One region of the Desulfofarcimen acetoxidans DSM 771 genome, then DNA from elsewhere that is predicted to be linked to it. Evidence: riboswitches for the same ligand, from Rfam matches in the RefSeq annotation. Region 1 holds a riboswitch; the other holds the start of a gene.
The links. A riboswitch is a leader RNA that binds a small molecule or an ion and turns the genes downstream of it on or off. The one in region 1 is predicted to bind cobalamin.
Positions count from the first base shown of each region.

Region 2: it holds a riboswitch for cobalamin, as region 1 does, so the genes downstream of both, DTOX_RS02750 (S-layer homology domain-containing protein) here and DTOX_RS09790 (DUF4430 domain-containing protein) in region 1, are expected to answer to the same signal.

Region 1 is NC_013216.1:2,139,579-2,147,686, forward strand. It holds gene DTOX_RS09775 (carbon-nitrogen hydrolase family protein) at 413-2,125, shown strand; gene DTOX_RS09780 (Zn-ribbon-containing protein) at 2,368-3,123, shown strand; gene DTOX_RS24800 (hypothetical protein) at 3,254-3,385, shown strand; gene DTOX_RS09785 (hypothetical protein) at 3,375-3,623, shown strand; cobalamin riboswitch at 3,873-4,089, shown strand; gene DTOX_RS09790 (DUF4430 domain-containing protein) at 4,443-5,597, shown strand; gene DTOX_RS09795 (leucine-rich repeat protein) at 5,735-8,108, shown strand, end outside.
Region 2 is NC_013216.1:573,037-581,144, forward strand. It holds gene DTOX_RS02740 (sirohydrochlorin cobaltochelatase) at 1-663, opposite strand, end outside; cobalamin riboswitch at 780-1,042, opposite strand; cobalamin riboswitch at 1,130-1,313, opposite strand; cobalamin riboswitch at 1,498-1,690, shown strand; gene DTOX_RS02750 (S-layer homology domain-containing protein) at 1,899-5,405, shown strand; gene DTOX_RS02755 (DUF4430 domain-containing protein) at 5,502-6,233, shown strand; gene DTOX_RS02760 (stalk domain-containing protein) at 6,273-7,649, shown strand; gene DTOX_RS02765 (energy-coupling factor transporter transmembrane component T family protein) at 7,675-8,108, shown strand, end outside.

The DNA of each region.
Region 1 (8,108 bases):
AGTTGGGGTTTTTTATTAGGAAGTAAACTTATCTACTATGATTAGTAGATGCCCCTGAACCGGGCCAAGGCTGTGGCAGCACAGTGCTGTAGCTCATGAGAGAGTGTAAGTTCCTGCTTTGCCAGGGCAGTTCTCAATGAAATGAGAAACCTCTCGGGCAGAAGCCTCTCAGGCTTTCCCGGAGGAGGTTCGTATAGCTCCCCATTTTCCGTCTACTTTTTTTGTTAATTAACCTTTTGCCACATAGGAGTTGGTAATTGCTCCTATGTGGGTTTCTTTTTTGAGATAATTGCAACTATTAAGAAAAGCTGATTGAAAATCTGACCATGAAGGTCTGTACCTTGTTGGAACAAGGCGGTCCTTCATGGTTTTTCTATAATTAAAACATATGTTAATGAAAGGACGGGTGTTTATGGGGGGAAAATTCCAAGAAGAAAATGCAGACCAGGAAGTTAAATTTGCCTTAATCCATCCTGCTTTGGAATGGAAGAATAAAGAAAACAATATCCAAAAACTAATGATTTTGAATGAGAAGGCCGCCAGTGAGGGTGCCAGGATAATTTTAAATACAGAAATGGCTGCAACAGGCTACTCCTTTGCCGGCAGTTCTGAGATTGCTCCATTGACAGAAGTTATACCAGGTCCTACTACTGAGCGCTTTGGCAGCATTGCCCGGAAATATCATTGTTATATTTGTATCGGGCTGCCGGAAGTGGATCCAGGAGTAGGTAGTTTATATAATTCAGCAGCCCTGATTGGACCTGATGGTGAAGTGATCGGTAAGTACCGAAAGGTTTTTCCGGCTTTTAAAGAAAACCTTTGGGCCAGAAAAGGGAATCTTCCCATACTGGTGGCAGAAACTGAGTATGGTAAGTTGGGAGTGATCATTTGTGCCGATGCCTATTCCTATAAGCCGCCTAGGATTGCAGCTTTAAAAGGCGCCAGATTGCTGCTCATATTGGCCAACTGGCCCCCTCACCACCATAACCCGCAGGATATCTGGCGTGCCCGGGCGGTTGAAAATGGGATATATATACTGGTCTGTAATCGGACAGGAAAAGATAAGACTATGAACTATATTTTTGCCGAATCTTTCATTATTGACAATAAGGGAAAGATAATAACAAGAATGCAATCGGCAGAGGATACCATTATTTATGGGACAGTGCCATTGGTAAAGGGAACCTTTATCTCGTCAGCAGATTTCATTCTTGGCCAGAGACAGCCCGAATTGTATGGAAAAATATCTTTAGATACTTTTTCCCAGCCGGTCCCGGAGGCGCTTCTCAGTCTGCCCGAGCCTAAATTATTTGGTGTGGCGACTGTGCAATTTCGCCCCGTCGCTGAAAAGGTGGAAGAGAACAGACAAAAGATGCTGGAATTGATTGACCGGGCAACAGCTGTTGCCGCCCAAAAGGGTATAGAGCTTAACCTTATTCTTTTCCCTGAATTAGCTGCCACAGGAGCTATTTCAGATGCTCGCAAGATACAAGAACTTGCCGAAGAGATTCCGGGTGCCGGTACAGCGGTGTTCACCGAGAAGGCCGGAGAGAACAATGTTTACATAGTGCTGGGGATAGTGGAAAAGCAAGGAGTGGACTATTTTAATACCGCTGTTTTAATCGGAGCCGAGGGGATGCTGGGGAAATACAGAAAGGTGCATCTTACCTCACAGGATAAAACATGGGCCTGTGCGGGAAAAGAAGGTTTCCCTACTTTTGATCTCCCTTTTGGCAGAGTGGCTATTTTAATCGGTTATGATCTGATTTTTCCTGAAAGTGTTGAATGCCTGGCCAAGTGGGGTACTGATCTGCTATGTGTTCCCTCTCTTTGGGGTGATGAGAAGAGCAAGTTCATCTGGGAAGCCAGAATAACAGAACAAATGCATCTTGCTATAGCTAACCAGTGGGGAGATTCCGGCGATTATCAGTCCTTGGGAGAGAGCCTTATCTATAGTTATAGTTCTTATCCGGAAAAGAGGATAAGACGGAAATCTCCTGCCGCAGGGGACATGATTAATATTTTAACGTTAAACTCAAAAAGTACCAGAGAAAAAAGGTTTTTGGAAAATATAGATTACGATATAATACTTGGAGTGACAAAAAGGGAAAAGATTAAGACGTAGCTTTTGAACGAAAAATTTTAGACAGGTACTTTAATGATATTTTTAAGTTTTTCGCAAAAACTGTGATGGCGAAAGCGGGAAAGGTTTTGCCAAAAGACTTTGCGATAAAAGATTTGGTCCCGGAAATTATGATCCAAGAGGGAGTGACTTTAATAAAATAAGGAAATGGGGGGATAGAAGATTTAAATAATAATATAAAAACTTATCTTCTATTTGTTGTATGGGAGTGTGAATACGATTTTATGTATACGGCTGAACTTATTTTTAAACTTGAACAAGGTAAGGATACTAAGAATGCTGAGGAAGCGATTGATGTGCTGCTAGGTGCTCTGCGAATGAATGGCCAGATTTTAGGCCGGGAGTTTCCGGTTGGACGGAAGGATGAAAATTATCGTGCCTATCTTCTTTTGCCTACAACTGATTCTTTAGATAAAAAATGTGCTAATAACTATGTTCGGGATGCCATTCACAAATTGGACGAGGTGGGACTCAACTATTCCTCGGTATTAACCGGAAAAGAGCCCTATGCTGCATCTGCCTGTCGCTGTGGTGCATCAAAGAGCTTTATTCTCTATACGCACTATATCTCTCTTGAATCTCCCCTTCGTTGTGGATGTTGTTTTGGGATTATTCCACTTTATCGACTCCATCCTACTTCTAACGGTGAATACGTTGATATCCTTACTTGGCAAAGTGATTACCAAGCATGTGATACTCTTCAGATGAACTCCGCTACAGGAGAGCGTTTTGCTCTCCATCAGATTAGCAGGTTCGATAGTAGTTTATCACAAAGAGGTATTGAAATTTGCAATAATATTACTTCATTAACAGGGATTCCTACTTACTACTACTTGTATCGGGCTATAAGGCGTGGAAAGAAATCCGAGCAAAAAAGAAAATGTCCATCATGTACTGATGATTGGTTTCTCAAAGAACCGCTTCACCAATTGTTTGATTTCCGCTGTGACCGTTGCAGGCTGTTATCAAATTTTGCATAAAATAGTTGTTGACAATTAAATAGCGGTATCCGGTATTTAAGTTTTAAGTTATACTTATGACGAGTGGGGAAATATACTTTCCAAGCAGGAACAGGTGTCAAATCCGTTGAAATATGCAGGGGGGTATTATATGACGAAAGCGGGTTGTATTGTCCTTAACGTATTTATTGCTGATGATGGCAATCCGGGAGACGTGCGCAATAAGGATTGCGGTAAAAAGCACAACCTATACATTCAGAGGGGGAGCGGAAATGATTCGTAAGCAGACATATATTAAATCTCACCAAGAGGTGCTTTTAAAAAATAAAGCCAAGGCATTAGGATTGACGGAAGCAGAATTGATTCGGTGTGCTATTGATGAGCATCTAAAAACCAAATTTGCAATTCATAAAGATACTTCGGCCTGGGAGACTGAAAAACAATTTATTATAAGCAGAATGAAAGAGGAAAATTATTCGTTACAACGAGGTTGGCGGCGGGAGGAACTCTATGGACTCTAGAGTGTTTGTAGATACTAACGTTTTGGTTCACAAATCCTTTTGACGGGGATTTTAAAGTAACTCAAATCAAACTGTAAAAAGAAAAATATGTGCAATATCCTACGTAAATGGGCTATTAATGAATGCAATAAGCATGAAAATAGTCTATATATACATAAAAAACGACATAATACGCGCAAAATTAGGCATTATTTACCAAAGATATTGCCTAATTTTGTTTTTAGTGGTATGTTAATTAAATAGTTGCAAAATAATATTTTCTGCTCAGGTGCTTTGATTCTATCAAGGCTTAAAAGGGAACCGGGTGAAAATCCCGGACGGTTCGGCCACTGTGAATGGTTAGCTGCTTCCAAAATGCCACTGTGCTGCTCCGGCGCTTAAAAATTGAGTGCCTAATCAGGATGGGAAGGCGGGAGATGAGCAATGATCCATAAGTCAGGAGACCTGCCCGAGCGGAACAGCATATATTAAACCTTCCGTGAAAAGGTGAAGTGCTGGAGTGGGTTTACTCTCTGTATGCCAGGTATTTGCGGGCTGTATCAGGCGGCATTAAATTGTTTAAAACCCCGGCTTCTGCGGAAGTCGGGGTTTTTTGTGCTCTAGGAAATCATAATTTCCGACGAGTACAGGTGCCTATGGTTGCCAAGAAAGTTGCTTAAATCGGCTTTCTTGGTGGATGGCAGGTTACGCCAAATATTTAAAGAAAGGGGGGATTAAGCAGAGCAGTCTTGAAAAAAGGTGTTATCTGACAGCTAACAGTTTGCAGAGGTATTTACCGTTATAAGGTATGGTGGTGAAAATTAAAGAAAGGAGCAGCCCATGAAAAAACTAAGAGGATTAAAAATAATAAACATAATATTAGTCCTGCTCATGATGCTCAGCATAGTTAATCCCGCTCTGGCGACAGGATTAACTGTCAATCCCGATCAGCCGGCGTATAGTGGAGGAGAAAAAGCCGCAGTTGCAGCATCTGTTTATGACGACGCTACGAATGCAGGTGGCGGCACAGACGGGAATTCCGACGCTAAAAGCGAGGAAAACCATGAAATTGCGGAGGATAATGACTCCGCCGGTGTCACCGAGCCCCAAAACAGCTCTGACCAAACTGTGAGCAGCTTGGTTTATCCTGCCAATGACACCGAAAAGCAGGCTGCAAGCCTGGCTGTTGAACTCAATGATGTTAATCCGGACCTGGGAACAGTTAAAGTTCGGGTAGTGGATAACGTACAAAGACTGGCAGGAGATTTGGCAAACATTTCTTCCGATTACCGGGAACCCTTTGGTGAAATATTGCCGTTGACAGAAGTCGAGATTACCGAGGGGCTTACTATGCGAGGGGCCTTGGAAAAGGCTCTGGCTACAAAAAGTATAACGGTTTATGGCGCGGTAGATTATGTAAGTGGGATTGGTCCTGTTACATCTGCCGACGGAAGCAGAAAAGTTGCCAAGCTTTCCGAGTTTGACAGTGGCAGCCAGAGTGGCTGGATGGTCACACTAAATGATTGGTTTATCAATGCGGGGGCCAATACCTTTACAGTTAAGGACGGCGATGTGGTAGAATTCTGCTACACATGCAATCTGGGGGCTGACCTTGGCTCCGGCTTTAACAACCCGGATACATCCTTAAAAGCCCTTTCCGTTAATAAAGGAGTCCTTAACCCGGTATTTGCGCCCGGAACCAAAGAATATATATTAACTCTGCCTGCAGCAACACAAATAATGGTTACTCCTACCGCTGCAAACAAAAACAATAAGGTAACAATTCAGTCGGGAGACGTAACCTATCGCAGTACAGATGAAATTGCCGTTGCAGATGAACAAGTAATCACTGTTAAATGCGGTCAGAACACCTATAAAATAACCGTAGCTGTCTCAAATAATGACCAGAGCAGTGCCGACGCGGTCAATGATTTAATTGAGGCACGTTTACCCAGTATGATATTGCCACAAGCAACGGCATTCAAATCGAATTAACCGGTGCCGGAGATTGTACGCTATCCGACGGTCATATTGATGAAAATTGGTTTGGCAACGGTTTATACAGTGAAACGCCGGTCGGTGACGCACCCCCGGTCACAGGTGCCGGCCAGACAGATCACAGGTTCTCTTCATTGCCGGATATTCGTTTTACGGTTAAAGAAAATGCGGAATATCAACCCCAATTGTTGGCGGTAAATGTTGAAAACACGGAGGAAATCTGGCCCGGAGATGAAGTGAATATTACCGTTCCAGATCTTGATATTGCGACACTGGTTGTAAACCATACTACCATTGACCAGTCGAATATAGTCGATTTGCTAGACTCTTACACAAGTTTTGTTACCGACATTCCCGGACTGGATACTGTTAAATCGGAAAATGTTAAAGCCATTGGAGACTTAGAAAAGCTAAAAACAATCAGGTTTGTTGTGCCGGAGAATACAATACCTGGTACTTATACGATAAAAGGCGGCTATGTCTGGGTCAAATACGGACCTACCTGGTGGATGAAGCAAAAAAACTATTTTACAACAAAGATATCTGACATTACCATTGAAGTAAAAGAACCGGATACTGATGGTCAACATGGTTCCGTAGTTATTAACAATGCAGTACTCAAAAATAGGCTGGCCCTTACTGCAGGTAAGGAAGACGGCTACGAAAAAGACTTGACCGTTAGGGATCTGGAAGCCATTACCGGTGCAGTGAATTTATCCGACGCAGGCATCACCGATGGGGACATGGCTGTTATGCAGTATTTAAAGGGTGTTTCCTCTGTCAACCTGTCCGGTAACACAGATATTACGACGGCAACGGTGAAAAAAGTGACTTTTGATTGGACTACGGCCAAAAGCCTGGACTTCAGCGGCTGCACCGGTGTTACGGAAATAGCGGCGCAGGCTTTTGAAGAATGCAACAATTTAACGGCTATCATCCTGCCCGAGGGTACTGCAAGTATCGGAGATAAATGTTTTCGTTCATGTAAAGAATTAATATACGTTAGCCTTCCTGATACGGTGACAAGCATAGGGGCACAAAGCTTTATCGGTTGCACCAAACTGGCCAGCATTAGATTATCGAAAAACTTGCAAAGTATTGGAGATGAAAGTTTTGAAGGCTGTTATGCCCTTAAGGACATTGCTTTGCCGGATAGTATGACCGCTTTAGGCAAAGGAATTTTTTATGGCGTTATTTATCTTGAAAGTATCAAATTGCCGGAAAATTTGCAAAGTATCGGCCAGGATTGTTTCCGAGGCTGTAATTCCCTTTCTGACATTATCCTGCCGGATACTCTGACAACTTTGGGTGCAAACAGCCTAAGCTTTTGTTATAAGTTAAGATATCTTAAATTGCCGAACAGTTTGCAAAGTATTGGTGATGGATGTTTTAGTGGTGACTCTCTTGCTATACTTGATTTTCGTCAAACAAATTTTACAAATGTGGATACTAAATGGGGAATTCCGACTTCCGCCATTGTGCTTTTGGGAACAGATGCGCAATTTTCTCCTCTAACCGGGTCTGTTAAGCTTGGTGAGGAAACTTTAGCCATTAACCATATCATACCTCCGGATAAAACGGTGATCTGGGGCAGCAGCGACAATACTGTAGCCACAGTTGAAAACGGTGTGGTGACAGGGGTGCAAGCCGGTACCGCATTTATTTATGCGACAACCGCTGATAATACCTACAGCGGCTGCTGCCAGGTGACGGTTACGGATAGCGGCGGAGTGGTATTGCAGGAATTATCCTTATCCGGAATCACATTAAATGAAACTTTTGACCCCACAAAATATATTTATACCGCCGAAATAGCGGGGGACGTCAGAAGCACCACCGTTATTGCCAGGGCAGCAGATACTGGTTCAATCCTGACAATAAACAATGAGGTTGTGGAGGACGGCACTCCTTCAGGAGCTATTGCTTTAAAAGCGGGTGTCAACACAATTCAGATTAAAGTAGCATCGGCAGACGGAACCGTAATCAAAAATTATACCGTCAACATCACCATGAAAGCGGTTTCTATAGGGGATGGCTATGTAGCCGTCGGTAACTCGGTGCTCCAGGAAAAACTGGCAGTTGCCGCTGGGAAAGAAAGCGGCTACACAGGTAAACTGACATTTGTTGAGCTTGCCGCTGTTACGGGAAGCATAGACCTGTCCAACGCAGGCATTACCAACGATGACATGGCTGTGATGAAATATCTGCAAGGTGTTTCCGCTATCAATCTATCCGGCAACACTGCCATTACCTCTGCCACGGTTAAAAAAGACACCTTTGACTGGAGAACCCCAAAAAGTCTGGACTTCAGCGGCTGCACAGGTATTACCTCCATCGGCACAAATTTCCGGGAATGCTCCAACCTTACAGGGATAATGTTGCCGAATACGGTGAAAAAGGTAGATAATTATGCATTTTATATGTGCACGGGACTTGTTGACATAGGCTTACCTGAGGGAATTACAAGTATCGGGGACTCTGCCTTTGTTGGTTGCAGTGCCCTTATCC
Region 2 (8,108 bases), 1.6 Mb from region 1:
CACCGTATATACATAGGTGTTTTTAAAGCCCAGCTCGTTTATTGTGTGCTGCAGTACTGTATAATAGGCATTGGCCGGATGAGGCGTTCCGTGTGCCAGCACGAGAAGCGCTTCATCGTTTTTCATTGAAGACGGTAATTGTGTTTTTAGTGCTTCCAGTGCAGTGATAAAATCATTTGGCTCGTTTTCTTGTCCCATATAGTACAAGAGGGGAAGACCGCACGAGATCTTTTTAAAAGAATTGTCGTTTTTGTATTGGTCTACCACTTTTTTAATGTAATCGTATTCCACGCCTGGAATTATATTCAACATTTGCACCACAACAGTAGTATAGCCGTCATTTTTTAATTTTTGTAAGGCTTGCTCCGGTGTATCTACCTCAATTCCATCGCGTTCTTTCAAGACTTTAATAATCGTATGGGAACTGAAAGCTCGTCTAACATCCCAGCCTTTAAATTCTTCTTTAGCTCTGTTCTCCACCGCTTCAATTGTAAGCTTGCGGGTATCTTCATAAGTGGTTCCGAAGCTAACGATCAAAATGGCTTTTTTCTCGGTTTCCGGGTTAGTGTTTTGTGCGGTAGGATTTTGTTTGCCTGTATTGCTGCACCCCATCAGTAAAAATAATACAAGTATTACGCTGCTCAAACTAATGGCCCGTTTCATAAATAGATCCTCCTTCTGAATGTTAGTTAGTAAGTCAGTCAGTTTATTCAGATTCTAAGGAGGAAGTATTGATATTATTAGATACAAGTCCAACACCCCCTTATCCACGCAAGGCCTAACGTTGGGGAAAACAGGCAGGTTTCCTGGCTCCGGGTCATTGCTGCCTTACGCCTTCCCAGGTCAATACCCAGTGACATAAGATTGGAACATTCCTTTTCAGAATAAGTGGCAAGCAATTTTGCCGGTTCCAAATGGATTGTTCCCTTTTCCTTTTGTAAGGCAGCTCACCGTTACAGTGGCGGGACCGCGCCGGACTCGCACCGGCTTCCCTTTTAACCCCTGTCCCTCGGGAAGGGGCACCTGTTTTCCAAATTAAAAACAAAAACCTTAGCTCTCCCGAGGGGTGCTAAGGTTTTAGCGTCTGATGAATACAGAAATCTAAGACCGCACACTTTTCCCCGGAAAGCGTTTTGGATAATGCCAGCCAGGTCTCCTGACTTATGGGAAATAGCGCCATACTCCGCCTTCCCGGGAATATTCCCAGTGGCTTATCGGGAGTTGGCTGCCCATTTACAGTGGCCGGACCGTCCAGGATTCTCACCTGGTTCCCTGTGCCTTTCCTAAAAGGCAACTGGCATTAGACTGATTGAGTGATTTAATTCATGGTAAAGTTATATCATAAATCAAATATTGTGTCCATACTTCCGGATAATCTATGTCGAGAATCTATATTATTAAATCAAATATGCTCTTCTGACAAATGATCTTTTTATGGTATATACAACACAGCCATAACGTGATATTATGAATAATCAAAAAATAATTAGGAATATAAATTCATAACCGGAGCAGGGAGCTTTATCTGAATGATAAAGCTTAAAAGAGAAGCCGGTGCGAGTCCGGCGCGGTCCCGCCACTGTAATGGGTAGGAGCCTCACACTATGTCACTGGGACAGGATATTCCCGGGAAGACGTGAGGTTTACGATGATCCTAAGCCAGGAAAACTGCCTTGTTCTTTATTGCCACATATCTACGTGTGATAGGAGGTGGTTTTTAATGTTTATGCCATTTTTGCCGGCATCGCCATAAAATCCCGATTCACTTGTGGATCGGGATTTTTATTTTTGTATTGGTTGCAATTAAGTTTAAAATTATTTGTTTTATTAAATATTGCTAATTTTAGAGATAATTAAAGATGTTGCGAACTTGTTATGGGAAAGGTGGATATTAGATAATGAGGAGAAAAAACACAAAATTACAATTCATAACGTTATCAGTAATGATATTTTTTATCCTGAACATTATTCAGTTTTCCGGATTAACCAGCCAGTCAGCAAACGGGCAAGAGGCTGTATATACTTCTGCTGAAATGGCGGCAAAAGCAGTTGATTTTATTAACGATAAGTATAAGGCGGGAGAGAAAATTGATGGCTATACCGCTTATGTGCTGGCTATGGCCGGGCAGGATTTGTCAAGTGAGAAATGGAGCATAAACGGCACTAGTTTAAGAAGTGAAATCGAAAACTTAGCCGACTTAATGGGAAATAATGTTAATTTAATAAATTATGTTTGCTTAACCCAGAATAATGACGGCAGTTTCGGCCCTTATGCCAATGAATATGGGACAAAGGTGCCGCTGCAGGCTTTGTCGACAGTTAAAGAAGACATTACTGTCGGCAGCGATGTTTACAATCAGGTGCAGAGTGCCATTGATAATGCTGTAAACTTTTTTAAGACAAAATATCAAAACGGCGGCATGACCTATGATGTAAACGGTTGGAGTTTCGATTACCGCTGTGTTGAGGCACTGGCAAAATCGGGGGAGGACCTGTCAGTGGGCGGTTGGGTCTATAATGGTGTATCCCTCAAAGACAGCATAATGCTTTCTGCCAATAGTACGGCGCGGTCCATTAAAAAGGATTCATCTGTACAGGACGCTGTGTATCTGTCCAAAGAACTTACGGCTCTTTATGCTGTTGACAAAGCTTCAACCGACATTGATGTTCTGGCCGGTGCGATTACAGCCAAACAAAATGGTGACGGCAGTTTCGGGACAAATATGTTTGACCATATTATGGTTCTGAATGCTCTCGGAAAAGCTGGAGCAATCAGTAATATTGACCAGACAAAGGCATTTAATTTTATTGATAATTTGAAAGAAATTCATAAGAACTCCTGGGGTCAAGACGCCGGTGTAGCCTGGGGCTCACAGTACACAAGCGGTTTTGAAGAGTCTGATACCACTGCCCAGGTTATTACGGCACTCAGTTATTTTTCTGAGGCGAAGAACGAAGGCAGCGATGTTTATAAGACTATACAGGGTGGTCTTACCTATCTTAACGACGTGCAAGATGCTGACACGGCGGCCATAGTCCGTATAGAAGGTGACAGCACCTTTTCCTCTGCTGAAACACTGCTGGCACTCAAGTCACTGGGATATACTTTTGACCAGTATACAGGGACTGCTTCAAAATGGGTGAAAAATTCCCGGACGAAAACTATAACTCAGTGCATAAAGGCAGTGAACAAATGGGGTGACGCCGGACGCCTGGACAGGCTGATTAGACTTTTGGCAGACCGGCAAAAAGCAGAGGATCCGGGTAAAGGTTCTTTTGAAAACAGCGTATACAGCGATATGTGGGCTTATTTAGCCCTTGGTGAAGCCGGAAAGCTTGACGGGCTTAACACCGGCGATGCTAAAACGTATATTTTATCTAAGCAGGATACTTCCGGTTCCTGGGGAGAAATCTTTGATCAATACTACCCTGATTTCCTTTCCACAGCACAGGCTATCCGGTCGCTCAGCTATCTGCCGGAAGCCGGTGAGGCAGATGTTCAGGCAGCAATAAATAAAGGTCTGAATTATCTGAAAACCCTTCAGCGGGATGACGGCAGCGTTAGCGCAAAAGATGATGACCCTGCTGTAGATAATTCTGAGCTAATCATAACTTTAAATAGATTGAATATAGATCCACAAGGTGCTGAATGGACAAAAACTGTTGATGGCAAAAAATTTACTCCGGTATCTTATCTGATGAATAACACAATGAATGCCGATGGCAGCTTTGGCGCATCTAAAAATGTTTTTGGAGCCACTGAAGCACTTTATGCATATTTAATTCAGGACGGTACCGGTAACCCTGGCGGAGACGGTCCAGGAGGCGGCTCGTCTGAGAACCGGTGCAGTGTTAATATCGCGATAGTGGGAAAGGACGACGAAATTATTTACAGACCGGGCAGTGTTATCCTGGATAAAACTTCAAAATGGGGTATTACTGCTATGGGCGCACTCCATGCCACAGGTTTGAGCTATGTAGGCGACAGCAGTTTTGTTAAGAGCATTGATGGGCTGGCTAACAGCGGCATGAACGGGTGGATGTACAGTGTTAACGGGGTTGTGCCTATGACTACTGCTTCTGATAAAGTGGTTAAAGAGGGGGATAGGGTAATCTGGTGGTATAGTACGGATATGAATTCATCAGGACCTAGTTGGGACAGTCTCTTAAAAGGATCTGCAGGTGCCGGGGGCAATCAGTCGGCAGCTGCTTCATCAACTAGCCTCATTGAGCAAAATAAAGAACTTCCAGATGCATTGCAGGTTTCGGAAAAGGCTCTGGCAGCGCTGGAGCAGATAGCCCTGCTGCTTAATCCTCAAGACATTGAAAAAGAAAATACATTGGATGCATCGGTTCAGGACGACGAGATTAATAATGTAATTGTAGTAGGCAGCAGGCAGCCTTTAAATCTGGCTTTGCTCAAAACATTAAAAAAGGAACTGGATCAGAATGAGGTACAGTTAACACAAAAAGTTGAAGCGGACAGTGGAGCTGTCCTGTTGGATGCCAAAGAGGAACTGGCTCTGGTTATTCCGGCTAAGTCACTTAATAAGGATATGGAAATAAACGTTAAGGAAGCAGCTGCCGGCAATCAGCAGGAAACTGCCGCACCGTCAGGTTTTCGTCAGGTGTCAGCAATTTACGATTTTGGTCCCAAAGATACTGTTTTTACTATGCCGGCGACATTAACCTTTAAGCTGGTTATGCCTCCTTTGGTTAAGCCGGATAGACTGGTTTTGGCCTATTACGATAAAGTTGCCGGCAAGTGGGTATCTGTCCCTGCTGTTGTGGATTTGGATAAAGGTTTAGTCCTGACCAAGCTGCGGCATTTAGGACAATATGCGGTTTTTGCCCGCGAGTCTTTGAAGACCTTTGCTGATGTAAACGAAACTTCTTCTAGTTGGGCTAAAGATTATATAGAAAATCTGGCCGGGGCCGGAATTGTTGACGGTATAGATGCTACACACTTTGAACCGTCAAGAAAGGTGACCAGGGCAGAATTGACCAGTTTATTGGTTAAAGCCTTAGGCATATCCACAGATCAAAGCTCTGCTATCTCTCTGAAGGATGTTCAAGCCGATGATTGGTACGCGGGGGCGGTTGGGGCAGCTCAGGCAGCCGGTTTGATTACCGGCTATGAAGACGGCACTTTCCGGCCGGGCAACACTGTTAGCCGTGAAGAACTGGCGGTAATTCTGGTGCGCGCAATGAAACTTGAGTCTGACCAGGAAAAAATGTGGTTTGCCGACATAGATAAGATTAACTCCTGGGCCAGAGACAGTGTGTTCACAGCTTCATCAAAAGGTCTCATAAAAGGTTTTCCTGATGGAACTTTTCGTCCTGATGTTGCTGCCGGCCGGGATGAGTGTGCGGTTATAATCTTTAGGATGTTGAATGAATATTAATATGTGTTGCGGCATGTTTCATGCCGCAACGGATTAAATAAAAATTATTTGTGTTTAGACTTCTTTATAACCGGCTTAGTTGGTTTGTGATGAGGAGTGGGGATTCTGAAAAAGAAAATAATCTATATTACACTAACACTGGTGATTTTAGCAGCTATTCTGGGCCCGTCTATTTATGCAAATAAATTCAGCAGAAACCAGATTGCTGCACAATTCAAAAATAACACAACCACCCAGACGGGTGAAAGCAAGTCGCTGCCGGCTAGCGATGCGTCAAAAGCCGGAGAGCAAAAAACAGAGGCAAAACAAGAAGCGGAGCTAAAAACAGGTGATGCTATGCCGTTTCAAGAAAGCGAAGCAACGGACAAAGATATTAAAACAAAGCCTGTTGATAAAAATAACAATTCAGGGCTTAGCGAAAATAAAGATAGCGCCGGACAGTTAAATAAAAATGCTGCGGCGCCGGACAGTTCACAGGAGATTTCCCGCACTGTTGGCATGGCTGTAGTTGGCAAGGAGGGGGAATTGCTCTATGCGCCTGGCAGCGTTACCGTAACCTCCAAAAATATATGGGACACCACGGCGTTGGGTGCTTTGGACGCTACCTCCCTGCCTTATAAAGTGTCCAGCGGGTTCTCAGGTTTTGTTGAGGAAATTGCCGGTTGCCGTAATAAAGGACAGTCAGGCTGGATGTATATGGTTAACGGTGAAGTTCCGGGAGTTTCCGCCAGCCAAAAACAGGTGAAAACGGGAGATAAAGTTATCTGGTGGTACAGTAAGAGTATGGATGCTCCAATGCCCGATTGGGATGCTTTGTTAAAAAAATAATGATGTTAGTATATTATTGAATTTGTTGGGGGGAAAATTATGTTGCTCAGAAGTTACTCCGGCTGCGTTGCTGTCATTTTGTTTGTTTTATTGGTGTTTCCCGCTCTGGCGCAGGCACAGCAGTCTGCTGATATAAAGCCTTCGATGGACAAAGCGGTGAAATACCTGTTGGATTATGAAAAAGAGCAAAATAGGCCTCTGTCTTTGTGGAGCTACACAGCTATGGCCGCGGCCGGGCAAAACCTGGATAATACTAAAGTTGAGCAGGCTTTGCTGCAGCAGCTTAACGTATCGGAAGCTACTGCTGAATACGGCCTCCTGGTTATTGCCTTAGTGGCTGCCGGGGAGAATCCATATGATTACCGGGGGCAGAATTTTATTGGGAAAATTCAGTCTGCCTGTCTTCCTGACGGAAAGTTTGCGGATAATATCGACGGCAGCGGACAGGGGGACGGTGGGGAACAAGTATTAGCCAATGCACACATCTGGGCAGTGCTGGCCCTGCATGCCGCCGGGGCGGACAGTCAGGATGCCGCCCGTCAAAAAGAGTGGCTGATTTCCCAGCAGCATGAAGATGGCGGTTTTAACTGGTGTGTCAGCGACAAGAAATCGGATGTCGATTCTACCGGTATGGCCTTAATGGCTCTGGGTGCTTTGGGAGAGAGAGAAGACAGCATAACAGTGAAAAAAGCATATGCATACCTAAAAAGCGTGCAGGAAAGTGACGGTGGCTTTGCTTCCTGGGGAGCGTCTAATGCCGAATCCTGCGGTATGGTTATAGAAGGCTTAACAGCGGTTGGGATTAAACCGGCAGCTGAAGAAATGAATAATGCAGGTGGCAATCCGGTTGCGGCTATGCTTAATTACCAGTTAACTAACGGCAGCTTTGCTCATATAAAAGGCAGCGGAGCCAATGAGATAGCGACTTATCAGGCTTTAATGGCTTTATCGGATGAATATTATGGTAAATGTATTTACCAGCGGCTGGCGGACAAAAGTTTGGGAAATCAGGTTCCTGCTGTGCGAAAAATTAAATTTCGGGTAGATGAAAATGATTACGAAGTTCAAGCGAACGGGCAAACCAGCTTGGAAGAAGCCGATGTCGCGCCTTTTTTGCTGAATGGGCGAACCTATGTGCCGCTGCGTTATCTGGCACAGGCTTTAGTTATACCGGAGGCAGGTATTTTGTGGTCGCCTGAAGAGCAAACGATAACACTTAACCATAATGGCATTACTGTCAAGCTGGCTGTCGGCAGCAATCTCATATATGTTAATAATGTTGCTTTATCGCCAATGGATATTGTGCCGGTAATCAAAAACGATCGTGTTTTTCTACCGGCCCGTTATGTAGCTGAGTCCTTTGGCTGTCAAGTAGCCTGGCAGGAAGCAACACAAACGGTTATTATTACACAGTAGATTTTTTTGCTAAGGAGTGTTGGGTGTGCGGGAAAAATTGTTTTATCAGGAAAAAGGCCTCTTCATACAAAGCCTGCACCCGTTTACATCTGTAGTTTATCTGGGTACGCTGCTATTCCTGTCCTTAGCCTTTAACAACCCGCTTTATTTACTCGGAATATTAATAATGATTGTTTTAGCGATATGGGCGGCGGATGGTTGGAAGACCTGGGAAACATATATGATAATAAGTTTGCCCATGATATTGTTGATTATTGTCATAAACCCCTTAATTAACAGCGCCGGAAAAACTGTTTTATGGTATGGTCCTCATATTCCGTTTTGGGGCCGCCTTAATATTTCTTTGGAAGCTATATGCTACGGAGCTGCTATGAGCGTCAGGCTTTTGGATATTATCAGTTTGTTTTGCCTGTATAATATAATCGTTCACCCGGATAAAGTCTTGAACCTGTTTTCCAG